DNA from 4 places in the Bradyrhizobium sp. CCBAU 051011 genome. Region 3 is predicted to be linked to each of the others. Evidence: predicted binding sites of a transcription regulator. Region 3 holds the regulator's gene; each other region holds the start of a gene.
What was found. Region 3 encodes LexA, which represses DNA repair genes until DNA is damaged. Its sites were predicted from a motif close to TGTTCNNNNTGTGTTCNG; they were not measured.
Positions count from the first base shown of each region.

Region 1 (5,683 bases), 2.6 Mb from region 3:
AGGTAGGGGGTCACCAACGGCAGCGCGGTTTGTGAAAACCGTGCCTGCATCACCCGCGCAATGCCGGTCAGCCATTCTCCGCCGCGGCGCGCTTCCTCACCGGTGAGATCGTAGCGCCCGGCGCCGGCATGGGTGTCGATGACGCGAAACGGGGCCTGCTTTTCCTGCAGATAGGTCAGCATGCGCACCAGTACGATGTGCTTGATGACATCGGCAAAGCCGCCGGCATGAAAGGCGTGTCGGTAGTTCATGGTGGGACGGGTTACGACATTGGGACGAGGAAAGTAACCCATGTCGTCAAGCTGCGGGTGGCGGGATGACATCTCCAATTGCATTGGTGAGATGCTGGGGTCATCGGAGTCATACCGGTAACTTCAATCTTAGGATGTATCACCCTGTGTCGGCTGACGACGGCGATGACCATGTGTCGACCCGTGATTATTCCGTCGTCGATAGTGGCGCTGGCAACTGAGTCGGCGGAGCTTCGACCGTGACGGCCGGCACCGGTGACGATTAGATCAAGGTGACGGGTGATAATCCACGATCAATTTTGCCAAGGGGGATGGCAACGATGTCGTTCGGGTCGACAACGGCAGCGGCAGCGTCGATTTCTCGATCAGTGGTTATTCGCTGGATGATGGTTATCGTCACCCAGCAGTACGGCAGGACGACTATAGACTTCAAGGGCTCGAACGATTCCCTTGTTTTCGATCATGGCAGCAATGGATCGGCACGACTGGGCTAACCGATCACATCAGCCTTGATATTCTTGCCTGACGCGGCTTTGGCGGAGAAAAGGGCCCGGCCATCCACGTGCCTTGCAGACGACAATAAAAGCCGTGGATGACCGGGACGCAGACAGGTGTAGACAAGTCTGCGCAGGGCGGATTGCTATGTCTGGGCAGGCATGACGGAAGGCAGGCTTCAGCCGCCCCGCACCGGCGGCATCACCACCTCGTCACGCCGGCAGGTGCGGCGGTCGATTTCGTCGCAGGCGCGGAATTGCATGTCCTTGCTCAGGCAAATCCGCACCTCGCTCAGGCGGCGGCTCGAGCAGACCACCGAAATAGCCGAGCTGCTCAGGCCCGGGTTGATCTTGATGAAGGCGGCCTCGAGATCGCCGGGGGCGATAGTCTTCTGCTCGGACAATTCGAGGAATTCCTCGGGGATTTTCACCGCTGCGCGGGCCTTGCGGACGCTCTCGAAATAGGCGCGGGCGCCGAGGCCGGAGCAGGTGCCATGCTTGTCCCACTCGTTGAAGATCAGGCCGGGCGCCGGCATCAGGTCCAGCATCGAGGTCATGATGTTGCGGTCGAGCCGCGGCGACGGCCGCTGGCAATATTCGGGAAAGCCGCGCTCATATTGCGGCCACAGGCCGTGAACCACGAACGAATAGGGGCGGCTGCACTGGACCTGTGAACGCCCGCTATTGCCGCGCTCGGCCGCCGCCTCGCAGAACGAGGGCGACCACGACAGGGCCAGGACGTAAAAATCGAATTCGCCCGGGGCGTTCTGCCGGCGGTCCTGCGCGGACGCCAACCCGGCGGAGACGACAACAAGCGTCAGCGAAATCAGAAGTCGCGAAATAACAGACCGGTGCATCGAACGCCCCTCTACTCGACTACCGGGAGCCTAGCAGGGAACCGGAACATTTCAAGAACAAAATTTGAAAATCCCACAGGCCGGCCGGCTCGACCGGACTGAAATGCCGGGATCAGGGCCGGGCGGCCCTGCAGCCCGGGCTATAGGCCCAGTTGCGGTCAAGCCCGGTCACGCACCATTCGACGCCTTGGCCGAAGCCGGCAAAGCCGCCATCCTCGATGATCGAGTAGTGCACGCTGCGCATCTTGCCGTCGCTCAGCATCACGTCGCCGCTGCAGAAGCGGCGCGGAATGTTGTCGGACTGCCAGGGTCGAAACGCGGTTTCGTGGATCCGGCCGAAGCCGGTGATCACCAGAGCCGAATTCCAGAACTTGCCCTCCTTCTCCTGGAATTGCGACGCGATGGTCGGCAGCGCCCGCTCGCATTCGGCGACGCGGCCGTCATATTTCGGGCCGAACAGGCCGAAATTCAGCTCCAACGGATTGGCGGCCTGAGCGGCGTGGCTGGAGACCAGCAGGGCGAGAGCCGCAGCCGTTGGGCCGAGGGCTCTCAAGGATGTGAACAGGTTGCGCATGGGGAATCCGCCGGTAAACCAACACAGGGGACGGTGCCGCGAAGCCCCGACAAGGTCAAGTGCAGCGCGGCAACACCTGACGACCAAGTCCGTCCCGTGCTGCAACCATTCTTTTCACGGCCATCGGCGCACACTATGGTGGGCGTCGAGCGAAATGGAGTCTGCGATGCGAAGAATTCTGGCCGCGTGCCTGATTGCCATGGGTGGGATGCTGGCGGGGGCGCCGGCGCAGGCGCAGTGGTTCGACATCGACACGGTGCCGCCGTTCAAGGGCAACGACACCGGCGGCATCATCGCCTATACGCTCGCGACGCAGGCCGATGCCCGCCAGCTCGCCGTCGACCACTGCGCCCGCTACGGCAAGGTGGTGAAATTCCTCGGCGTGCAGCCGAATTACGGCGGATATGTTTCGTTTGCCTGCCGCTGGGTGCCCTATGGCGCCGCCGAGCGGCCGCTGCGCACGCTTTACTGAGCGCGACCTCCAAAGCTTCTCTGGCTGGACATGTTTTCGCCACGCAAAGCGTGTGTCACTTCGCGCGCGCACGATAGCGTTGAAAAATTCAGGGGAGCGCACGGATGAGACGACTGCTTCTTGTGTCCTGTTTGGCTGTAGGTTTGCTGGCCGTGTTACCGGCTAGCGGCGCCATCGCCGTGGAATTGCCGATGCGCAAGGCCGGGCTGTGGGAGATGAAGGTGGTGAGCGGCGGCACGGTGCCCGAGATGACCATGCAGCAGTGCACTGACGCGACCACGGACAAGGATATGAGCACGGCCATGGCGCCGATGGCCAAGGAGATCTGCTCCAAGCAGGATATCCAGAAGACGGCGACCGGCTATGTCACCGATTCCGTCTGCGGTATTGGCGGCATCACGGTCAAGTCACGCGCCGAAATCACCGGCGACTTCAATTCCGCCTACACCGTGAAAACGAGCTCGCAGAGCGAGGGTGGCCTGGCCGGCGCCGCGCGCGACAGCAAAAGCACGATCGAGGCCAAATGGGTGGGCGCCTGCAAGGCCGATCAGAAGCCTGGCGACATCATCATGCCCGGCGGTATGAAGATGAACGTCAAGGACATGGAAAAGATGAAGGCGCTGATCCCGAAGAAGTGAGGGTCAGTAATTCGCGTTGTCGCGCTGAATCCGCGTACTCCTTTAACTCTCCCGCTTGCGGGAGAGGTCGGATTGCGAAGCAATCCGGGTGAGGGGGTGCAGGTCTATCGATACATCACGATCGCGGAGAGAGCCCCTCACCCCGACCCTCTCCCCGCAAGAGCGGGGCGAGGGAGAAGTTACACCGGCACTCTTACCGCCGCGCGCAAGCCGCCCATTGGGCTGTCGCCGAGCGTGATGTCGCCGCCATGCGAGCGGGCGATGTCGCGGGCGATGGCGAGCCCGAGGCCCGTGCCGCCCTCGTCCTGGTTGCGGGCATCGTCGAGCCGCAGGAACGGCTTGAACACTTCTTCGCGCATGTTGACGGGAATGCCAGGCCCGTCGTCGTCGACCGTCACGGTCAGATAGCGGTGGTCGCGATGGCCGGTAATGGCGACCGTGTTGGCATGGCGCGCCGCGTTGGAGACGAGGTTGGCGATGCAACGCTTGAACGAGGCCGGCTTCACCGTCACGACCGGCAGGCCGTGGAACGTCACCGTCGCGGTGTGGCCATGGCGTTCGGCATCGCTGCGCAGTTCTTCCAGCGCCATCGTCATGTCGGTCGGCTGCGCGACCTCGCCGCTGTCGCCGCGCGCGAAGGCAAGATAAGCCTCCAGCATGCCGGCCATTTCGTCGACATCCTTGCGCATCCCGTCGACCTCGGGGCTGTCGCCGATCAGCGCGAGCTCGAGCTTGAAGCGGGTCAGGATGGTGCGCAGATCGTGGCTGACGCCGGCCAGCATCGCGGTGCGCTGCTCGATCGAGCGCTCGACGCGCGCCTTCATCTGCAGAAACGCCTGTGCCGCCTGCCGCACCTCGCGTGCGCCGCGCGCGCGGAAGTTCGGCACCTCGCGTCCCTTGCCAAAACTTTCGGCGGCCTCCGCCAGCCGCAGGATCGGCCTGATCTGGTTGCGCAGGAACAGCACCGCGACGATCAACAGGATCGAGGAGGTGCCGAGCATCCAGAAGATGAAGATCTCCGAATTGGAGGCATAAGCGGCGCTGCGTTGCGCGAACACCCGCATCACGGCGTCGTCGAGCTGGATGCGGATTTCGACCAGGTTGGATTTGCCGACCGTGTCGATCCAGAAGGGGCGCCCGATCTGGCGGCCGAGCTGCACCGAGAGTGTCTGGTCGAGCAGCGAGAAGAACGGCTTTGGCCCGGGCTGTGGCATGTCGCCGACGGGGAGGAAATCGACGACCAGTTGCAGGCGTTGGCCGATGCGACGCAACTGTGCGCGGTCCTTGTCCTGCGGAAATGCCTTGTAGACGTCGATCAGGCTGGCGATGTCCTGCACCACCGCCGCGGACAGCCGTCGCGTCACCGTGTTCCAGTGCCGCTCCATGAACACGAATGCCACGACCGTTTGCAGGATCACCATCGGCACGATCATGATCAGCAGCGCGCGGGCGTAGAGGCCTGTCGGCATCCAGCTCTTGAACGCGTTGCCCATCCAGCCATTGGCCCTGGAGACGCGTTGCGACGCATTGCGGATGAGCGTCAGGCCGGTGTCGAGCGTGCTCATGAGTTAGCTCAGGGCGACGCAACCAGGCGATAGCCGATGCCGCGTACCGCCTGCAGAAACAGCGGATTGGCGGGATCGCGCTCGATCTTGCGCCGCAGGCGGTTGATCTGCACATCGACTGCGCGCTCATTCACCGTGCCGCCGCTGGTCAGCGCCGCGCGCGGCACCGTCTCTCCGGGGCTATTGGCCAGAATGCGCAGCATTTCGCGCTCGCGGTCGGTCAGGTGAATGATCTCCTCGCCCTCGCGCAGCTCGCCGCGATCGAGATGGAAAACGTAAGGGCCGAACGCGATCTGCTCCAGCGCTTCCACCGGTGGCGGCGCGGAGCGCTTGAGGATATTGCCGATCCGCAAGATCAGCTCGCGCGGCTCGAACGGCTTGGCGACATAATCGTCGGCGCCGATCTGCAGGCCCTCGATCCGCGCCTCCGCCTCATGGCGGGCCGTGAGCATGATGATCGGCACCGAGGACGAGGTGCGAATGAACCGCGCCAGGTCGAACCCGGTTTCGCCGGGCATCATGACGTCGAGGATCAATAGATCGAAATGCAGGCCGAGCAGTTTGGAGCGCGCGTCGGTCGCGCTCGACGCGGTCGTGACGCGATAACCCTCGCCGGACAGGAACCGCGACAGCAGATCGCGGATACGGCGGTCGTCGTCGACCAAGAGCAAATGCGGGGCGTCGTCGGCCAGTTGCCGAGGCGGGCGCGCGGCGGCTGTAGCCATGGTTGCTCCTTGCGCCACGATCACTCCCTTGGCTTCTTGCTGCCGGCCCCGAAGATCGCCTCCAACACCTTGTCGGGGTCGTCGCGATCGATCATCGCGCGCAGGAA
Region 1 covers NZ_CP022222.1:663,814-669,496, reverse strand. Annotated here, with positions in the region: gene ACH79_RS03260 (23S rRNA (adenine(2030)-N(6))-methyltransferase RlmJ) at 1-251, opposite strand, end outside; gene ACH79_RS03255 (ribonuclease T2) at 925-1,602, opposite strand; gene ACH79_RS03250 (hypothetical protein) at 1,715-2,176, opposite strand; gene ACH79_RS03245 (hypothetical protein) at 2,343-2,648, shown strand; gene ACH79_RS03240 (DUF3617 family protein) at 2,753-3,286, shown strand; gene ACH79_RS03235 (ATP-binding protein) at 3,466-4,851, opposite strand; gene ACH79_RS03230 (response regulator) at 4,860-5,576, opposite strand; gene ACH79_RS03225 (MarR family winged helix-turn-helix transcriptional regulator) at 5,597-5,683, opposite strand, start outside.
Region 1: the regulator LexA is predicted to act here: its motif matches at 1,645-1,662, upstream of ACH79_RS03255 (ribonuclease T2).

Region 2 (5,683 bases), 2.3 Mb from region 3:
ACGATCGCCACTTCAATGACGAGGTCGTAGAAGGTGCGCGGCTTCAGCCGCGGCAGCATGTTCATCTGCGCGCGGCTTTCGACCTGGAACACGCCGAGCGATTCACCGCGGCACAGCATGTCGTAGACCGGCGCCTCGTCCTGCGGCACGGTGGCGAGCTCCCAACGCTCGCCCTTGTGGTCGGCGATCAGGTCAAAGCATTTGCGGATGCAGGTCAGCATGCCCAGCGCCAGCACGTCGACCTTCATCATGCTTAGCGCGTCGACATCGTCCTTGTCCCATTCAATGAAGGTGCGGTCGTCCATCGCGGCATTGCCGATCGGCACATAGGTGTCGAGCCGATCCTGCGTCAGCACATAGCCGCCGACATGCTGCGACAGATGGCGGGGGAATTCGATCAGTTCGGTGGCAAGCTCAACCGCGAGTTCGACCATCGCATTCGCAGGGTCCAGCCCGGCCTGGCGGACCTGCATTTCGTTGAGGCCCTTGCCCCAGCTTCCCCACACGGTGTCGGCGAGCGCCGCGGTGACGTCCTCGGTCAGCCCCAGCGCCTTGCCGACGTCCCGGATGGCGCTGCGTGGACGATAATGGATGACGGTCGCGATGATCGCGGCGCGATGGCGGCCGTAGCGGCGGTAGACATATTGCATCACCTCCTCGCGCCGCGAATGTTCGAAATCGACGTCGATGTCGGGCGGCTCCAGTCGTTCCTTGGAGATGAAGCGCTCGAACAACAGATCGACCTTGGTTGGATCGACCGAGGTGACGCCGAGCACGTAGCAGACGGCGGAATTCGCCGCCGAGCCCCGGCCCTGGCACAGGATGTTCTGGCTGCGCGCGTATTGCACGATGTCGTGCACGGTGAGGAAATAATGCGCATATTTCAATTCGGCGATCAGGTCGAGCTCCTTGCGCAAGGTGGCGCGCAGCCTGTCGTCGATCACGCCGCCAAAATATTTGTCGACACCGGCCCAGGTCAGGTCTTCGAGGTGTTCCTGCGCGGTCTTGCCCGGCGGCACCGGCTCGTCCGGATACTGGTATTTGAGCTGGTCGAGCGAAAACGAAATGCGGGAAGTAAAGCGCATGGTCTCCGCGATCGCCTCGGGCAGATCGCGAAACAGCCGCGTCATTTCATTGATAGGCTTGAGGTAACGCTCGGCATTGGCTTCGAGCCGCCTGCCGATGGCGTCGATGGTGGTCTTTTCGCGGATGCAGGTCAGCACGTCCTGCAACCGCCGGCGGGCGGGATGGTGGTACAGCACCTCGTTGGTCGCGAGCAGCGGGACTTTGGCAGCACGCGCGATGCGATGCAGCCGCGCGAGACGGCGCTTGTCGTCACCGCGGTAGAGCAGGCTCGCGGCGAGCCAGACGCCGTCAGCGCGGCTCTGCTTCAGACGTTCTAAAATTTCCTGCGCCCCCGCTACGTCGAAGCGATGCGGCAGCGCCAGCACCAGAAGCTGGCCTTCGGCAAAATCCAGAAGGTCATCGAACCTTAGATGGCACTCGCCCTTCTCGATCTGCGTGATGTCGTCGCCGCGCTTGCCGCGGGTGAGCAACTGGCAGAGCCGGCCGTAAGCCGCGCGGTCACGCGGATAGATCAGGATATCCGGCGTGCCGTCGATGAAGACGAGGCGCGCGCCGATCAGGAGCTTTGGCGCGTGTTTGACTTCGGGATTGTCGAGCTCCTTATACGCGCGCACCACGCCGGCCAGCGTGTTGTGATCGGCGATGCCGATGGCGGGAATGCCGAGTTCGCTGGCCTGGTGCACATAGGCGCGTGGGTCCGAGCCGCCGCGCAGGAAGGAGAAATTGGTGGTGATGCCGATCTCGGCATAAGTGGTGAGAGAACTTTTCATGCGAACAGCCCGTGCACGAACCATCTGACAGAGCCGGCCTCGACTTCCGCATCCGCCGCTTCGCTTTCATAGAGCCCGTCGCGAAAGATCCAGAAGCGCAGGCCCGCTTCATCCTCGATGCGGAAATAATCCCGCGTCGGGCCGTCGCCGTTTTGCTTCCACCATTCCATCGCGATGCGTTCGGGTCCTTCCACCCGCGCCACCGTGTGCGTGACGCGCCGCCAGGTGAATTGATGCGGCGGGCCGTCGGGGACGGTCGCAAACGGCACCTTGATCGGCTCGGGCTTGTCGAACAGCCGCAACGGGCGCAGCGGCGGCTCGCTTTCGATCCGCTCGGGCCAGGCGGCCTGTGCGGCGGCCGCCAGATGATGCTGCGCCGGCATGGCCAGCACGGCGCGCTCGGGGATGTGGGTATCCTCAGGCAGATGCACGAGGACACGCTTGCCGCCGATCCGCGCGGCGATGCGGTCGATCAATGCGGACAGTTCATCATTGTCATGGATGTTGGCGTCGAGATCGCGCTGCTGCTGCACCACGATTTCGGTGCGGCTGGCGGACAGGCGGATAAGATCGAAGCCGAAGCCGGGATCGAGCGGATCGTTGAGCGCATCGAGCCGTTCGCGAAACAAGCGGTCGATTATCTCCGGCCTCGTCACCGGACGTCCGGTGTCGACAGAGATCGTGCGCACCGCACCGTCAGTACGGAAGAAGCTCGCGTCCAGCCGCCGCGCGCCCTTGCCCTGCTTGTCCATCGCCGTGACCAGCATGGCGGCCAGCGCAGACAGATTCATCGCGATCACGGTGTCGGTCGCGACCGGGTCGGGAAAACGTTTTTCGACGATGTAATCCGGCAGCGGCTTTCGGGGACTGATCGGCGCATCGCCCTGCCCCAGCGCCTGCGCCAGCAGCGTCGTGAAGGGCGCGCCGAACCGCGCGGTGATTTCGTGGGGCGCGCGCAAGGCGACGTCGCCGATGGTCTTCAGGCCGGCGCGGCGCAGACCGGCGGTGATGGCGTCACCCGCGCCGAGCGCGGATATTGGCAGCGGAGCGACGGCCTCGGCCTCCTCGCCGTCGGCCACGATCTTTCCCGACGCATGGCGCGTCAGCGTGCGGGCGCAGATCGAGGTGGAGGCAATCGCGGCGCTGACGGCAAAGCCGCGGCGGCTCAGCGCACCGCAGACAATCTGCAGCAGCGCGCGCTCGCCGCCGAACAGATGGGCGCAGCCGGTGATGTCGAGATAGAGCCCATACGGCGGATCGAGCGCCACCAAGGGGGTGAAGCGGTCGCACCAGTCGGCGATGTCATCGAGCGTCTTGCGGTCGGCAGCCTCGTCGGCGTCGAACACCGTGAGTTCAGGGCAGATTGCGCGGGCATTGGCGAGCGGCAGGCCGATCGAGAGGCCGGCGCGCACGGCGGCCTCGTCGAGGGAATAGATCAGGATGGCGTTGTGCTGCTTGGCGACGACGACGGAGGGGAAGGATACGATCTGTGTGGGGGAAGCTCTCTCCACACATCCAGTGGGACTCGCGGCGGCACCCCCACCCCAGCCCTCCCCCGCAAGCGGGAGAGGGAGCGCAGCGTTCGTGTCGTGAGAGTTTTGCTCACGCGCTTCGTCTGAAAGCGCCTTGAGCCGCCGCTGGATGCGGTCGATGGGCAGGCGTGGCAGCCAGAGACTGAGGATACGCCGACGGTTCACTGAACAGGCACTCATCACAATTCCATTCCATGATCCAGCGGCCGACCGGGCCATGACGGTTACGAACGAGATGCGCGTCGAAAACGGGCGCGCCCCACGCGCTCCACGGCGATCCCGGCGGCGAATGCGCGGCGCGCACGATCCATCTTGTCTCCGCGGTCGAAGGCCGCGGCTCGGCGGCCATCCGCAGCAGCAGCGCGGTGACGCCGGAGGCTTGCGCGGCCAAAGTGAGCTTGCGGCTGGCGACGAGATCGAGCTGACGCGCCTGCCCCCAGACTTCCAGCACCACGGCGCCGAGCGCGTCGCAGGCCAGCGCGTCGGCGGCAGTCCGTAGCGCGGCGTCGGTATCGGGCGCGCGCACCGTTACCAGCAACCGCGGATCGAGCCCCAATTCGCAGAGCCCGCTCATCGACAACGCGCCCGATTCAATTTCCGAAAAATCCTGCCGCACCCAGACCAGCGGCCGGCGCGGCGATACCCGTCCCGCAAGGCCGGCGATGAAGCCGGTGGCCACAGCGCTCTGATGTCCCTCGGCGAACACTTCATGCACCGCTGATAGCGCCAGCCCGCCCTGCAACATCGTATCCGCGGCCTTATGGCCAAGCGCGATCCTGGTGAGGTCATGCGCATCGCCATGCGCCTCCAGGCGTTCGATGCTTCCGCGCAAACTTGCAAGCGTGCTGATGCGTGCGGTGCTCATGCGCCGCTCCTTCGGAAATTGGGCCTTACCGCTTCTTCCCGAGTGAACCCGCGGCTGGCTCATTTGTTCATGATATGTTCTAATATAAAGCTAACAGGCCCGGCGGAGTCAATCGGGATTGACACCCGGGCGATTCATGAGCGGAATCAAAGGGATTCGACGATGGACGTGCAACGTAAGCTGGAAATCCTGGCGGATGCCGCGAAATACGATGCTTCCTGCGCCTCCTCCGGCACCGAGAAGCGGGATTCCAGCGACGGCAAGGGCCTCGGTTCGACCGTATCAGGCATGGGCATCTGCCATTCCTACGCGCCGGACGGACGCTGCATCTCGCTGTTGAAGGTGCTGCTCACCAACGCCTGCAATTACGATTGCCTCTATTGCGTCAACCGCACCTCCTCGAACGTGCCGCGCGCCCGCTTCACGGTCGATGAGGTGGTGAAGCTCACGATCGACTTCTACCGGCGCAATTACATCGAGGGCTTGTTTCTCTCCTCCGGCATCATCCGCAGCGCCGACTACACCATGGAGCAGGTGGTGAGCGTCGCGCGAAAGCTGCGCGAGGAGCATCATTTTCGCGGCTACATCCATCTGAAGACCATTCCTGAAGCGGACGACGCGCTGATCGCGGAGGCCGGCAAATATGCCGACCGTCTCTCCATCAATATCGAAATGCCGCTGGAAAACAGTCTTGCGAAATTCGCGCCGGAAAAGGACGTGCGCGCGATCCGCCGCACCATGGGCCGGCTGCGGCTGAGGCTCGATGAAGCGCAGGAGAACGACAAAAATGCAACGAAAGCAAAGCCGCCGCGTTTTGCACCGGCCGGGCAAAGCACGCAGATGATCATCGGCGCGGATGCGGCCGACGACAAAACCATCCTCGATACCAGCGCCAACCTCTTCGGCTCCTACCGCCTCAAGCGCGTCTATTATTCGGCCTTCAGCCCGATCCCGGACGCCAGCCGCGCGCTGCCGCTTGTGGCGCCGCCGCTGGTACGCGAGCACCGGCTTTACCAGGCCGACTGGCTGATGCGGTTCTACGGTTTCGATGCCGGCGAGATCGTCGACGACGCCAAGGGCATGCTGCCGCTTGACATCGATCCGAAACTCGCCTGGGCGCTGCGCCACCGCGGCCGCTTCCCGCTCGATGTCGCGACCGCCAGCCGCGAAGAGCTGTTGCGGGTGCCGGGCTTCGGCACCAGGGCGGTCGACCGCATCATCGCGACGCGCCGCCTGACCTCGATCCGCCTGGCCGATCTGGCGCGGCTGCACATTCCGCAGAAGAAGGCGCTGCCGTTTATCGTTCTCGCAGACCACCGCCCTTCCCCGCATCTGCTCGATGGCGCGGGGCTGACGGAGCGGTTCAAACCGAAGGCGACGCAGTTGAGATTTGGGTTCTGAACCCACAGCGTCATTGCGAGGAGCGCGAG
Region 2 covers NZ_CP022222.1:4,869,143-4,874,825, reverse strand. Annotated here, with positions in the region: gene ACH79_RS22745 (error-prone DNA polymerase) at 1-1,856, opposite strand, end outside; gene ACH79_RS22740 (DNA polymerase Y family protein) at 1,853-3,367, opposite strand; gene ACH79_RS22735 (ImuA family protein) at 3,459-4,253, opposite strand; gene ACH79_RS22730 (putative DNA modification/repair radical SAM protein) at 4,416-5,654, shown strand.
Region 2: the regulator LexA is predicted to act here: its motif matches at 4,318-4,335, upstream of ACH79_RS22730 (putative DNA modification/repair radical SAM protein).

Region 3 (5,683 bases):
GCGCCTGTTCGCGACCGCCGATCATACCGCAACCGCCCGCGCGGCGCTGTGGGGCGGCCGCGAGATCACCATGCTGTTGCCGGCCTCGCTGGTGGCGGGGCTCGCGACCACGCCCTACGCCGCCTTCCACTTCCACCGGGTCACGCCCTATGGCGTGCTCGCCAATCTCGCGGCGATGCCGGTGGTGTCGGCGCTGGTGATGCCGGCGGGGCTGCTCGGCCTCGTCGCGATGCCATTCGGGTTCGATCGCCCGTTCTGGGCGATCATGGGCGTCGGCATCGACTGGATGATCGCTGTGGCGCAATGGGTCGCAGCGCTGCCCGGCGCGGTCGGCCGGGTGCCGGCGATCGGCATCGGGCCGCTGATCGCGGCGAGCCTCGGCATCATCCTGCTCGGCCTGTTGCGCACGCCGCTGCGCTGGTCGGGCGCGGCGCTGGTGCTGGCGGCGGCATTGTGGGCGGCGAGGGCGCCGCAGCCGGATATCCTGATCTCCGCCGACGGCCGCCATGTCGGCGTCCGCGGCCAGGATGGGAGGCTGCATCTGATGCACGCGGCCAAGGGGTCCCGGGACGTCTTCCTGCTGAAGGAGTGGCTGGCGGCGGATGCCGACGCGCGCACGGCAACCGATGCATCGCTCACGTCAGGCGTCTCCTGCGACGATTTCGGCTGCGTGATGCCGTCCGCCGGCGGCGGCCTGGTCGCGCAGGCGTTCAGGCCCGAGGCGCTGGCGGACGATTGCGAGCGCGCGGCGCTCATTGTGACCCTGCGGCAGGCGCCCGCTTCCTGCGCGGCTTCCGTGATCGATGCCGAGCGGCTGCGGCGGCAGGGCGCCATGACGCTGCGACGAGGCCGCGAGGGATTTGTCGTCGAGGCGGTGAAGCCGCGAGGGAGCGACCGCCCCTGGTGGCCGGCCGTTGCCGACGCGGGAGAGGTCGACGCCAACGTTCTGGCCCCGCGCGTCGTGCCGCCTCGCGCCGTCGATGCGACGCCAGCCGAGGCGGACCTTCAGGCGGAAGAGTAGGCGGATTTCAATGCTCGTCGATCGGGGGACTGGACGGATGGGCCGGTATCTCGAACGCGCCGAGGTGGAATTCCTCCGGCGCGTCGGGGGATGACGGCAGGTTGACCAGCGTGAAAGACGCTTCGGGGAATTGCTGCCAGATCGCGAGGTCTTCGGCCGTGATGGTGAGCCAGCCATATCTGAACATGTAACGTCCGGGCTCGGTGACGCGTCCAGCCCTTTGCCATGTGACTTTGTTGACCACCGGTTGCCCCCTCGGTGCCGAATTTTGAAAAACGCATCACCATGATCCGCCGGCCTGGACCGGCGGATCGCATCCACGTGGCGTCTATCCGGTCACGATCGAAGCGGCCGGACGTGCTTCCGTCACCTTCGGTGCGCGCTCGCCACCGGTCTGAACCACCGGCAATTGCAGCACGGTTGCGCGCTGGCCTTCGCAAAGCTGCGTCACCAGCACATGGCTTCCATCAGGAAATTCGATCGCGTCATGATGACGGTCGGCGACTTCGGGTTCGATCTGATTGAATTTGCCGACCCGCCAGTCGGTGGTTCGCGTCCAGATCCAGCGGTTGTCGTATTTGACGTCCTCGGCGAACGCCAGTTCGGTGCCGGGAAGCATGCAGACCGCCACTGCTGGCTCGCGTTCCGACGCAAAGCCGCGGGTCGATGTACCGCGGAACGTCGTGGTGATCAGCGTCTCGCCGACCTGGGCAGGCCGGGTAGCCACAGCATGCAGGCTATAGTCACACATCGGATGGCTCCCTCATTTGAGATAGCTGACCCGTGTCTTCAAGGAGGCACAGGCCCCTATCAGAGTGGACATGGCGCAGAGCCTTTTCTTTTTTCTGGGCAATTCTGCGACTGGCGCGCTGCGCCACATTCACAAACGCGCTAACGTGCCTTGGTTCCAATCGTTCAACAAAAAACCCCGGCGAAGGGCCGGGGTTCTTTTCCGTCATGTCCTCGGACGGCACACCGGTCAGTATTTGCGGTAAAGGCCGATCAGCTTGCCCTGAATCCGGACCCGGTTCGGCGGCAGGATGCGGACTTCATAGGCGGCGTTGGCGGGCTCCAGCGCGATCGAGGCGCCGCGGCGGCGGAAGCGTTTTAGCGTAGCTTCCTCCTCGTCGATCAGCGCCACCACGATGTCGCCGGTGTCGGCGGTCTCGTTGCGCTGGATCAGCGCCATGTCGCCGTCGAGGATGCCGGCCTCGACCATGGAATCGCCGCGTACTTCGAGCGCGTAGTGCTCGCCGGAGCCGAGCATGTCGGGCGGCACGCTGATGGTGTGGCTGCGAGTCTGCAGCGCCTCGATCGGCGTACCGGCGGCGATCCGGCCCATCACGGGCACCGCGACCGGGCGATTGCCGTCATCCTCGGCGGCGGGCAGGCTCACCGTGCGCTTGCCGAGCGTGCCTTCAATGACGCTCGGCGTGAAGCCACGGCGGCCGTTGCCGGCAGCCGCCAACTCCGGCAGCTTGATGACTTCAATAGCGCGGGCGCGGTTGGGCAGCCGGCGGATAAAGCCGCGCTCCTCCAGCGCCGTAATGAGGCGGTGGATTCCGGATTTCGAGCGCAGGTCGAGCGCGTCCTTCATCTCGTCGAAGGAGGGCGGTACGCCAGCCTCTTTCAGCCGTTCATTGATGAAACGCAGAAGTTCGTACTGTTTGCGCGTAAGCATCGCGAGCAATCCCCCGGTTGGCGTCGTCGTTTCGAATCTTCAGCGCTCGGATGGCGGGAGTCCCCAAACTCCCAGGCAGAGACACCAGCAGTCGAAACAAATCATGAACGGACACTATATGTTCGATATGTGTTCCGCAACCACTTAATTTCAGGTGAACGCGTCAGGGTTTCTGTCCAAGACGCGTCTTGAGGCGTCATTCCGGCAGCCGCAGCAGCTCGCAAGGCGCCCCCTTGGCGGCCGCCGGCGCGAACGGCGGACGTATCACTAATGCCTGTGCCGCAGCGAGATTCCCCAATAGCGACGAGTCCTGATGGTTCACCGGCACGGCGACCAGCGTGCCGTCTTCGCGCGCTTCGAGGCGTGCGCGCAGATAGTCCTCGCGCTGGTCGTTGGCGGCGAGGTCGCGGCCGAGCAGGGCGCTTTCTCTGACGTGATGAACGTGGTCGCGGCCCGACAATGCGCGAATCAGCGGCACCAGAAACAGGAAGCCGCAGACATAGGAGGAGACGGGATTGCCGGGCAGGCCGATCACCCGCATCGCGCCGAGCCGCCCGTGCATCATCGGCTTGCCCGGCCGCATGGCGATCCGCCAGAACGCCATGGCGACGCCCTCGGCCTCCAGCGAGCGCTTGACGAGGTCGTGGTCCCCGACCGAGGCGCCGCCCATGGTGATCAGGATGTCTGCGTCAGCCTCGCGGGCGCGGCGGATGCCTTGCGTGGTCGCGGCGACAGTGTCGGCGGCGATGCCGAGATCGATGACGTCGGCCCCCTCGGCCCGCGCCAGCGCCCGCAGGCCATAGCCGTTGGAATAGACGATCTGGCCAGGACCGGGGCTTGCCCCCGGCATCACCAGCTCGTCGCCGGTCGCGAGCACAGCGACCTTCGGGCGGCGGTGCACCGCTAGCTCCGGATAGTTCATGCCGGCGGCGAGCGACAGGTCGCGGTCGCCGAGACGGCGCCCGCGTTTGAGCAGGACGTCACCCTCGCGGAAGTCGACGCCGGCGGCACGGATGTGCCGTCCCCGAACGGCGGCTTCCGAGATGGTGATATGATCGCCGTCGGCTGCCGTGTCTTCCTGGATGATGACGGCGTCGGCGCCGTCGGGGATCACGCCACCGGTGAAGATCCGTACCGCCTCGCCCTGGCCGACCTTGCGCTCGAACGGCCGGCCGGCGGCGACCTCGCCGATCACCTTCAGCCGCGCGCTGGCGTCGGCGGCATCGGCCGCACGCACCGCATAGCCGTCCATTGCCGACATCGCCAGCGGCGGCTGCGTCCGCCGCGCGGCGACGTCGCGCGCGAGGATGCGATGATGGGCGGCATCGAGGGCCACCATTTCTTCGGGCAGCGCTTCAGCGCCGGCAAGGATCGCAGCAAGCGCATCGGCGACAGGCATCAAGGCCACGGGCAGACCTCCGTCAAATTCCAGCGCTAGATTCCAAGCGCAGTCAGTGCCCTAGCCACGTCATCCGTCGATGTCACGTGGATGGCAGAAAGGCCGCGCGCCCGCGCACCTTCGATATTGGCGGCCGAGTCGTCGAAGAACAGAATCCGCGACGCCGGCACGCCGATCGCCTTTATCACGTGATCATAGGCCTCCGCGTCGGGTTTGCGCAAACCGATGCTGGAGGACAGGAAGATCTCGCGGAAATGGCCGAGCACGCCGGCATAGGCCTGCGAAAAATGCGCGACATGAGCCGGATTGGTGTTGGAAAATGCATAAAGCGGCAGGCGCTTGGCCGCGCCGGCCAACAGCGGTGCGATGCCCGGCATCTCGCCGGTGAAGATCGCGTTCCAGCCTTCGAGGAACTGGGCGTCTGTAATGCCGATGCCGAGCGATTGCCGCAGGTTCGCAAAGAACGCGGCGTCGTCGATCCGGCCGGTCTCGTGATGCTTGAAACTGTCGTTGACGACAAAGCGGCTGGTAAGGTCTGCAGGCGCGCAGCCCGCATGCCCCGCCCAGCAGGTCATTACCTGATCAAAGCTGATATCGAGCACGACACGGCCGAGGTCGAACAGCAAGGCGTCGACGGAATGGGGCGCTGGCGGCAAATTCATGGCAGTCGTTTACAAAACTGGACCGGCCTCGGCAACGGCCACGGCGATTTGCGTCCAAGCGTAATCCGGCGCTTAAGCCGCTGCGCGAGCTGTGCTAAGCGTGGGGTCAAACAGGGAGTGGTGGCATGAAAATCCTGGGTAGAATTTTGGGCGCTGCGGCTGCGATCGCGTTGCTCGCCGGACCGGCTGCGGCCCAAAAAGGCCCCGCCAGATATGGCGAGGAGGACAAGCCCAAGACGGGGGCGGAGATCGCGGCCGAGAAGGACGCCGAGCGGGCCTACAAGCGGTCGCTCGGCAATATCCCGGAACAACAGAAGGGCAGCGATCCCTGGGGAACGATGCGCGGCGACAACAGCGCACCAAAGGCCGACAAGGCGGCAGCGAAACCGAAGGCCAAATCCGCCGATACCAAAACCGGCACCAGCGCAAAGTAGAAGACACATCCCGGCGCCGTGCCGGGACAATGATGTCCGCGAGGCAGGCAGGCATGACGGAAACGCTGCTGTTTTCCCCGATAACGATCCGCGGCGTCAGCTTAAAGAACCGCATCGTGGTGCCGCCGATGCATCAATATTCGGCCGAGAAGGGCTTTCCGACCGACTGGCATCTGATGAATGCCGGCAAGTTTGCCGCCGGCGGGGCCGGTCTCGTCGTCGTGGAATCGACCAAGGTCGAGCGGCGCGGCTGCGGCACCGTCGGCGATCTCGGCATCTGGGACGACAAGTTCGTCGCGCCGCTCGGCCGCCTCGTCCAATTCATCAAGCAGCAGAACGCAGTCGCCGGCATTCAGCTCGGCCATTCCGGCCGCAAGGCGCGCGCGAGCCGGCCGTGGGCGGGCGACCGCCCGCTGCAGCGGACGCCCGATATCGAGGATTGGGACGCGTGGCAGCCGGTGGCGCCGAGCGCGATCGCCCACAGCG
Region 3 covers NZ_CP022222.1:7,202,965-7,208,647, reverse strand. Annotated here, with positions in the region: gene ACH79_RS33990 (ComEC/Rec2 family competence protein) at 1-1,021, shown strand, start outside; gene ACH79_RS33985 (hypothetical protein) at 1,029-1,265, opposite strand; gene ACH79_RS33980 (hypothetical protein) at 1,350-1,772, opposite strand; gene lexA (transcriptional repressor LexA) at 2,001-2,702, opposite strand; gene glp (gephyrin-like molybdotransferase Glp) at 2,899-4,110, opposite strand; gene ACH79_RS33965 (HAD family phosphatase) at 4,137-4,763, opposite strand; gene ACH79_RS33960 (hypothetical protein) at 4,889-5,197, shown strand; gene ACH79_RS33955 (NADH:flavin oxidoreductase/NADH oxidase) at 5,251-5,683, shown strand, end outside.

Region 4 (5,683 bases), 3.1 Mb from region 3:
ACGTTGCCGGCGATATCGGCAAGTTCCACGCCGAGCCCGCCGATGCGGTCGGCAAGCTGGTCAATGAGCCGTTCGGCCAGTGTCTGGTTGGATTGCGTGTCCAGGACTGCACGCTGCACAACGGACATCAGAGCTTTCTCCAGTCGGAGCCGATGATCGGCCCACCGCAGTGATCGCATTCCAATTCCAAGTTTAGAATGTGATTCGCGCCTTGGAGTCTTGCCTGAGAGCGCACTAGAGCCGAGAGCGCACTAGAGCCGGTAGGCCGTGCGGAACCCGCCCCAGTGGCGGCCGTGAACGCGGATCGGCACGTCGATCTCGCGCATCATCACCGTGTTACCGTTGCCCATGTCGCGGGCGTAGCTCTGGATCAGATAGGCGCGCTGGTTGCGCCCGGCGGCAAGTCCCGCGGGATCGTTGAAGATGCGGCGGTTGCGGCAGTTGGCGGTGTTCCACGTGACGTCGCCCGGCCGCTGCGGATGCGAATAGATCTTGTTGTGCACGGGCAGATAGCCGTTGGTGTCGATCATGGCGCAGAACGCCATTCGCGAATCCTTGGCGAGGAACGCTTCCTGGAACGGCGGCAGCGCGCGGTCGGCCCAGTCCAGAATCCTGGTGCGATATTGCACCGGGTTGCTGCCTGCGATCTCGACATAGTTGGTGTCGAACATGTCTTCCATCGAGATGGCGCCGCTGTTGACGCCGTTCTCGAAAATCTTCTTCAGCGCCGCGCCGGCTTCCATCGCGCGGGTAACCGCCTCGGTGTTGTCGTCCTGGATCGAAAACAGCTTGTCTTCGATCTTCTCGGTCAGCGCGGCATTGGTCCGCTCGAACCGTGCCTGCGTGCCGGCCTTCGAGCGCTCACTGACGCGAATGCGGCAGGCGCCGACATCCTGCAGCGTCGCATCGAAACTCTGGCCCTGCGCCAGCCTGTCGGCATCGGGCCCGCTGATCAGGATGCCATCCATCGAAATCTCGTAGACCGGCGCCGATATCACGCCGCGTGGCGTCTGGATTTCGATCTTGAGGCTGCAAGGCAGCTTTTGCGGCTCGCGGCGCTCGGTGTGTCCGCCCTGACGCAGCAGCACGGCGCAGCGCGATTTGAGCTTCTGCGCGAACGCAGTAACGGCCCGTCCAGCCTTGGCGACGCTTTCGCCATGGGCCTCGGCTTCCTTGGTCGCGTTGTCGATTTCGCCGGCGCTGTCGCCGACCGAGGCGATGAAGGAGGAGGCGGAGGCTGCATTGTCGGCCATCTCGCCGGTGGTGGCGTTCTGTTCGGCGACCGCGCCGTTGACGTTCTCGAACACCGGGCGGATCGCCTCGATCGACTGCGTGATGCGATGCACGGCATCGACCGAGCCCGCAGCGTCGCGCTGCAGCGCCTCGATCTTCTTGGTGATTTCTTCCGTGGCGTTCTGGGTCTGCACCGCGAGTGCCTTTACCTCGGTGGCAACTACGGCGAAACCGCGTCCGGCCTCGCCGGCGCGCGCGGCCTCGATGGTGGAATTGAGCGCCAGCAGCGTGGTCTGCCGCGCGATCTGGGCAATCAGGTTGACGACGTTGCCGATCGCCGCCGATGATTCCCTGAGGCGATCGACGTTAACGCTGGCTTCGCGGGCGGCCTCGCTGGCCTGATCGGCGAGCTTGCCGGCGTCGCGCACCTGGGATCCGATTCCCTGCGCCGACTGGGTGAACTTGTCGGCGGCGTGCGAAAAGGTCGTCGCCGTGCCCTGTGCGGCGCTGGTGCGGTCGGTCAGGGCATTGGTGCGCTGGCGGATGGTCGAGAGGGTCGCAGCCGTCGCCTCGGCGCCGCCGGCGACCGAATTGGCCGCGCGCTCGAGCTGGCGGATCATCGCGCCGAGTTCGAGCTCCAGCAGTTCGAGGATCGCCTTGGCCGAATCGCCATCGCCGGAGGTGGTTTCCGCCGGGGTCGAAGCCGTCTGGGCCTTGGGCTGGACGGCAGGTGCGACCGGTCCCGGGGCCTGCTTTTTGAACAATCCGAAGGCCATGACGTCTCTTAACAGTTGAGGATCGGTGCAAAATCCTCTCATCCGAGCATGAAGTCATGGTTAACAACTGCCTGATATTTCGTCGCACGGCAGTACTGCCATACCCGAAGGGGCCGTAAACCTTTGATTTCGGCCGATTCTGGGCCTATAAGGCCGCGCTTCAACCCCCGCATCCCCTGGACGAATCCAAGAGACCTCGCATGGCCGGCCATTCCCAATTCAAGAACATCATGCACCGCAAGGGCCGGCAGGATGCCCAGAAGTCAAAACTGTTCGGCAAGCTGGCGCGCGAAATCACGGTCGCGGCCAAGCTCGGGACCCCCGACCCGGCTATGAACCCGCGGCTGCGCGCGGCCGTGATCGCGGCGCGCCAGGAGAACATGCCGAAGGACAATATCGAGCGCGCCATCAAGAAGGCGACTGGCGGCGAGAGCGAGAGCTATGACGAAATCCGCTACGAGGGCTATGGCCCCGGCGGAGTCGCCGTGATCGTCGAGGCGCTGACCGATAACCGCAACCGCGCCGCTTCCGACATCCGCTCCTACTTCACCAAGTCCGGCGGCAATCTCGGCGAAACCGGCTCGGTCGCCTTCATGTTCGATCGCACCGGCATCATCGAATATGACGCCAGCGTCGCCTCCGACGACGCCATGCTGGAAGCCGCGATCGAAGCCGGCGCCGATGACGTCGCATCCAGCGAAAGCGGCCACGAGATCTACGCCTCGCAGGAAACCTTTCGCGAGGTGGCAAAAGCGCTGGAAGCCAAGTTCGGCGAAGCCCGCAAGGCGGCGCTGACCTGGAAGCCGCAGAACACGGTGTCGGTTGATGATGAGACCGGCGAGAAGCTGTTGAAGCTGATGGACCTCCTCAACGAGCACGACGACGTCCAGAACGTCTACGCCAATTTCGAGATCTCCGACGCCCTCGTCGCCAAGATGGGCGGGTAGGTTCGTCCCTTGCGCCTCCACACTCCGCTGTCGTCGCCCGGCCTTGAGACCGGGCGATCCAGTATTCCAGAGGCGGCGACGTTATGCCGAGAAGCCACGGCATACTGGATCCCGCTTTCGCGGGGATGACGAGCGGAGCGCGGGGCAGGCCCCACGGGCAGGGGATTTCCGTTCTCTTTATGTTTCGTTCACCCGGCTCTGGCGTTATCACTACGCCATGACATCCCCACCGATTCGCCACCCCGTCCGGATCATCGGTATCGACCCCGGCCTGCGCCGCACCGGCTGGGGCGTGATCGAGACCGAGGGCAACCGCCTGGTCTTCATCGGCTGCGGCTCGGTCGAGCCGCCGGACGATCTGCCGCTGGCCAGCCGCCTGCTCGCGATCCATGAGGGGCTCGCCACAGTCCTCGGCGATTTCCGCCCCGCCGAGGCCGCGGTCGAACAGACCTTCGTCAACAAGGACGGCGTCGCGACGCTGAAACTCGGGCAGGCCCGCGGCGTCGCCATGCTGGCGCCCGCGATGCTCGGTATTGCCGTTGCGGAATATGCGCCCAATCAGGTGAAGAAGACCGTGGTCGGCGCCGGACACGCCGACAAGAACCAGATCGCCGTGATGCTGAAAATTTTGCTGCCGAAGGCCGAACCGAAATCCGCCGACGCTGCGGACGCGCTGGCGATTGCGATCACGCACGCGCATCACCGCCAGGGCGCGGCGCTGCGGCTGAAGGTGGCGAGCCTATGATCGGTCGATACATCTCCAACCCGTCATGCCCGGCCTTGTGCCGGGCATCCACGTCTTTTGTCGTCGATGCAGGAGACGTGGATGGCCGGGACAAGCCCGGCCATGACGAAATCTCCATCGTCTGCGGGTCACCAGCATGATCGGCAAGCTCAAGGGCCTGATCGATTCCTACGGCGAGGATTTTGTCATCCTCGATGTCGGCGGCGTCGGCTATCAGGTGCATTGCTCCTCGCGCACGCTGCAGGCGTTGCCGTCGCCCGGCGAGGCCGCGGTACTGTCGATCGAGACGTACGTTCGCGAAGATCAAATAAAGCTGTTCGGTTTTCGCACCGACACCGAGCGCGAATGGTTTCGCCTGCTGCAGACCGTGCAGGGCGTCGGCGCCAAGGTCGCGCTTGCCGTGCTTGGCACCTTGCCGCCGTCCGAACTCGCCAATGCGATTGCGCTGCGCGACAAGGCTGCGGTGTCGCGCACGCCGGGCGTCGGCCCGAAAGTCGCCGAGCGCATCGTGTCCGAGTTGAAGGACAAGGCGCCCGCGTTTGCCAATGTCGACCCGGCCGTGGTGCATCTCGCCGGCGCCATCGACAACGACCGCGCGCCGCGCCCGGTCACCGATGCGATCTCGGCGCTGGTCAATCTCGGCTACGGCCAGCCGCAGGCGGCCGCCGCCATTGCCGCCGCCTCGCGCAGTGCGGGCGAGAATGCCGAGACCGCGCAGCTTATCCGGCTGGGCCTGAAGGAATTGGCGAAATGAGCGTTGAGGCCGTAGATGGGGTAACGGGCCCCGGTCCACCCTCCAGGCAAGCCGCGCTTGCTACGGCGGTGTTGGGTGGCGCGCTTCGCGCGACCTGCCTGGAAGGCGGGCGGTCGTCCCTCACATTGATGGTGTTACGGAGTCAGAGGGATGAGCCTCGCTCCAAGCATCAAGGAGAGACGACCATGGAGCATTATGCCGGAATCGACGTGTCATTGGAATGCTCGAGCGTGTGCGTTGTCGACGCCAATGGCAAGATCGTGCGCGAGGCCAAGGTGGCGAGCGAGCCGCAAGCCCTAATCGCCTGGTTCGGTTCGCTGGGCTTCGGCCTGGAGCGGATCGGGCTGGAGGCCGGACCATTGTCGCAATGGCTGTTTGCGGCCATGAAGATAGCCGGCCTTGCCGTGGAACTGCTGGAGACGCGGCACGTGCGGAAGGCGTTCGAGGCGATGCCGGTCAAGTCGGATCGCAACGATGCCCGCGGCATCGCGCAACTGATGCGGCTGGGCTGGTTCCGGCCAGTGCATTGCAAATCGATGAGTGCGCAAGAGACCCGATCGCTGCTGACGGCGCGCAAGCTGGTGCAATCGAAGCTTCACGACGTGGAGAACAGTCTGCGCGGGATCCTGCGCGGTTTTGGCCTGAAGGTTGGCAAGACGACCGGGCAGACGTTCGCGGGACGGATCGAGGAGCTCGTGGCGGGCCACCCGCACCTGCAAACGATCGCCAAGGCGCTGCTAGCGGTGCGAACAGTGCTGCGGGCCGAGTTCGCAGCCTTCGAGAAGCAGATCCGCAGGATGGTGCGATCCGACATGCAAGCACGGCTGCTGACGTCAGTCCCGGCGGTCGGCCCAATCGTGGCGCTAACCTATGCCAGCGCGATCGACGATCCAGCCCGGTTCAAATCGTCGAAGCAGGCAGGAGCCCATTTCGGGTTGACCCCGAAGAAGCATCAATCCGGCGAGACCGACTACACCGGCCGGATCAGCAAGATCGGTGATGCTTCGGTGCGCACGGTGCTTTACGAAGCCGCCAACGTCATGCTGACCAAGCCGGTCAAAGGCTGTTCGCAATTGAAGAGCTGGGCCATGCGGATCAAACGGCGCGCCGGCACGAACAAAGCCAAAGTGGCGCTGGCGCGCCGGCTCGCGGTGATCATGCATCGCATGCTCGCCGACGGAACACCCTTTAACGCCGCTGCTGCCGCAGCCTAACAGGAGAGACACAA
Region 4 covers NZ_CP022222.1:1,195,954-1,201,636, reverse strand. Annotated here, with positions in the region: gene ACH79_RS05815 (methyl-accepting chemotaxis protein) at 1-128, opposite strand, end outside; gene ACH79_RS05810 (methyl-accepting chemotaxis protein) at 252-2,009, opposite strand; gene ACH79_RS05805 (YebC/PmpR family DNA-binding transcriptional regulator) at 2,210-2,956, shown strand; gene ruvC (crossover junction endodeoxyribonuclease RuvC) at 3,174-3,701, shown strand; gene ruvA (Holliday junction branch migration protein RuvA) at 3,838-4,455, shown strand; gene ACH79_RS05790 (IS110 family transposase) at 4,641-5,669, shown strand.
Region 4: the regulator LexA is predicted to act here: its motif matches at 3,126-3,143, upstream of ruvC (crossover junction endodeoxyribonuclease RuvC).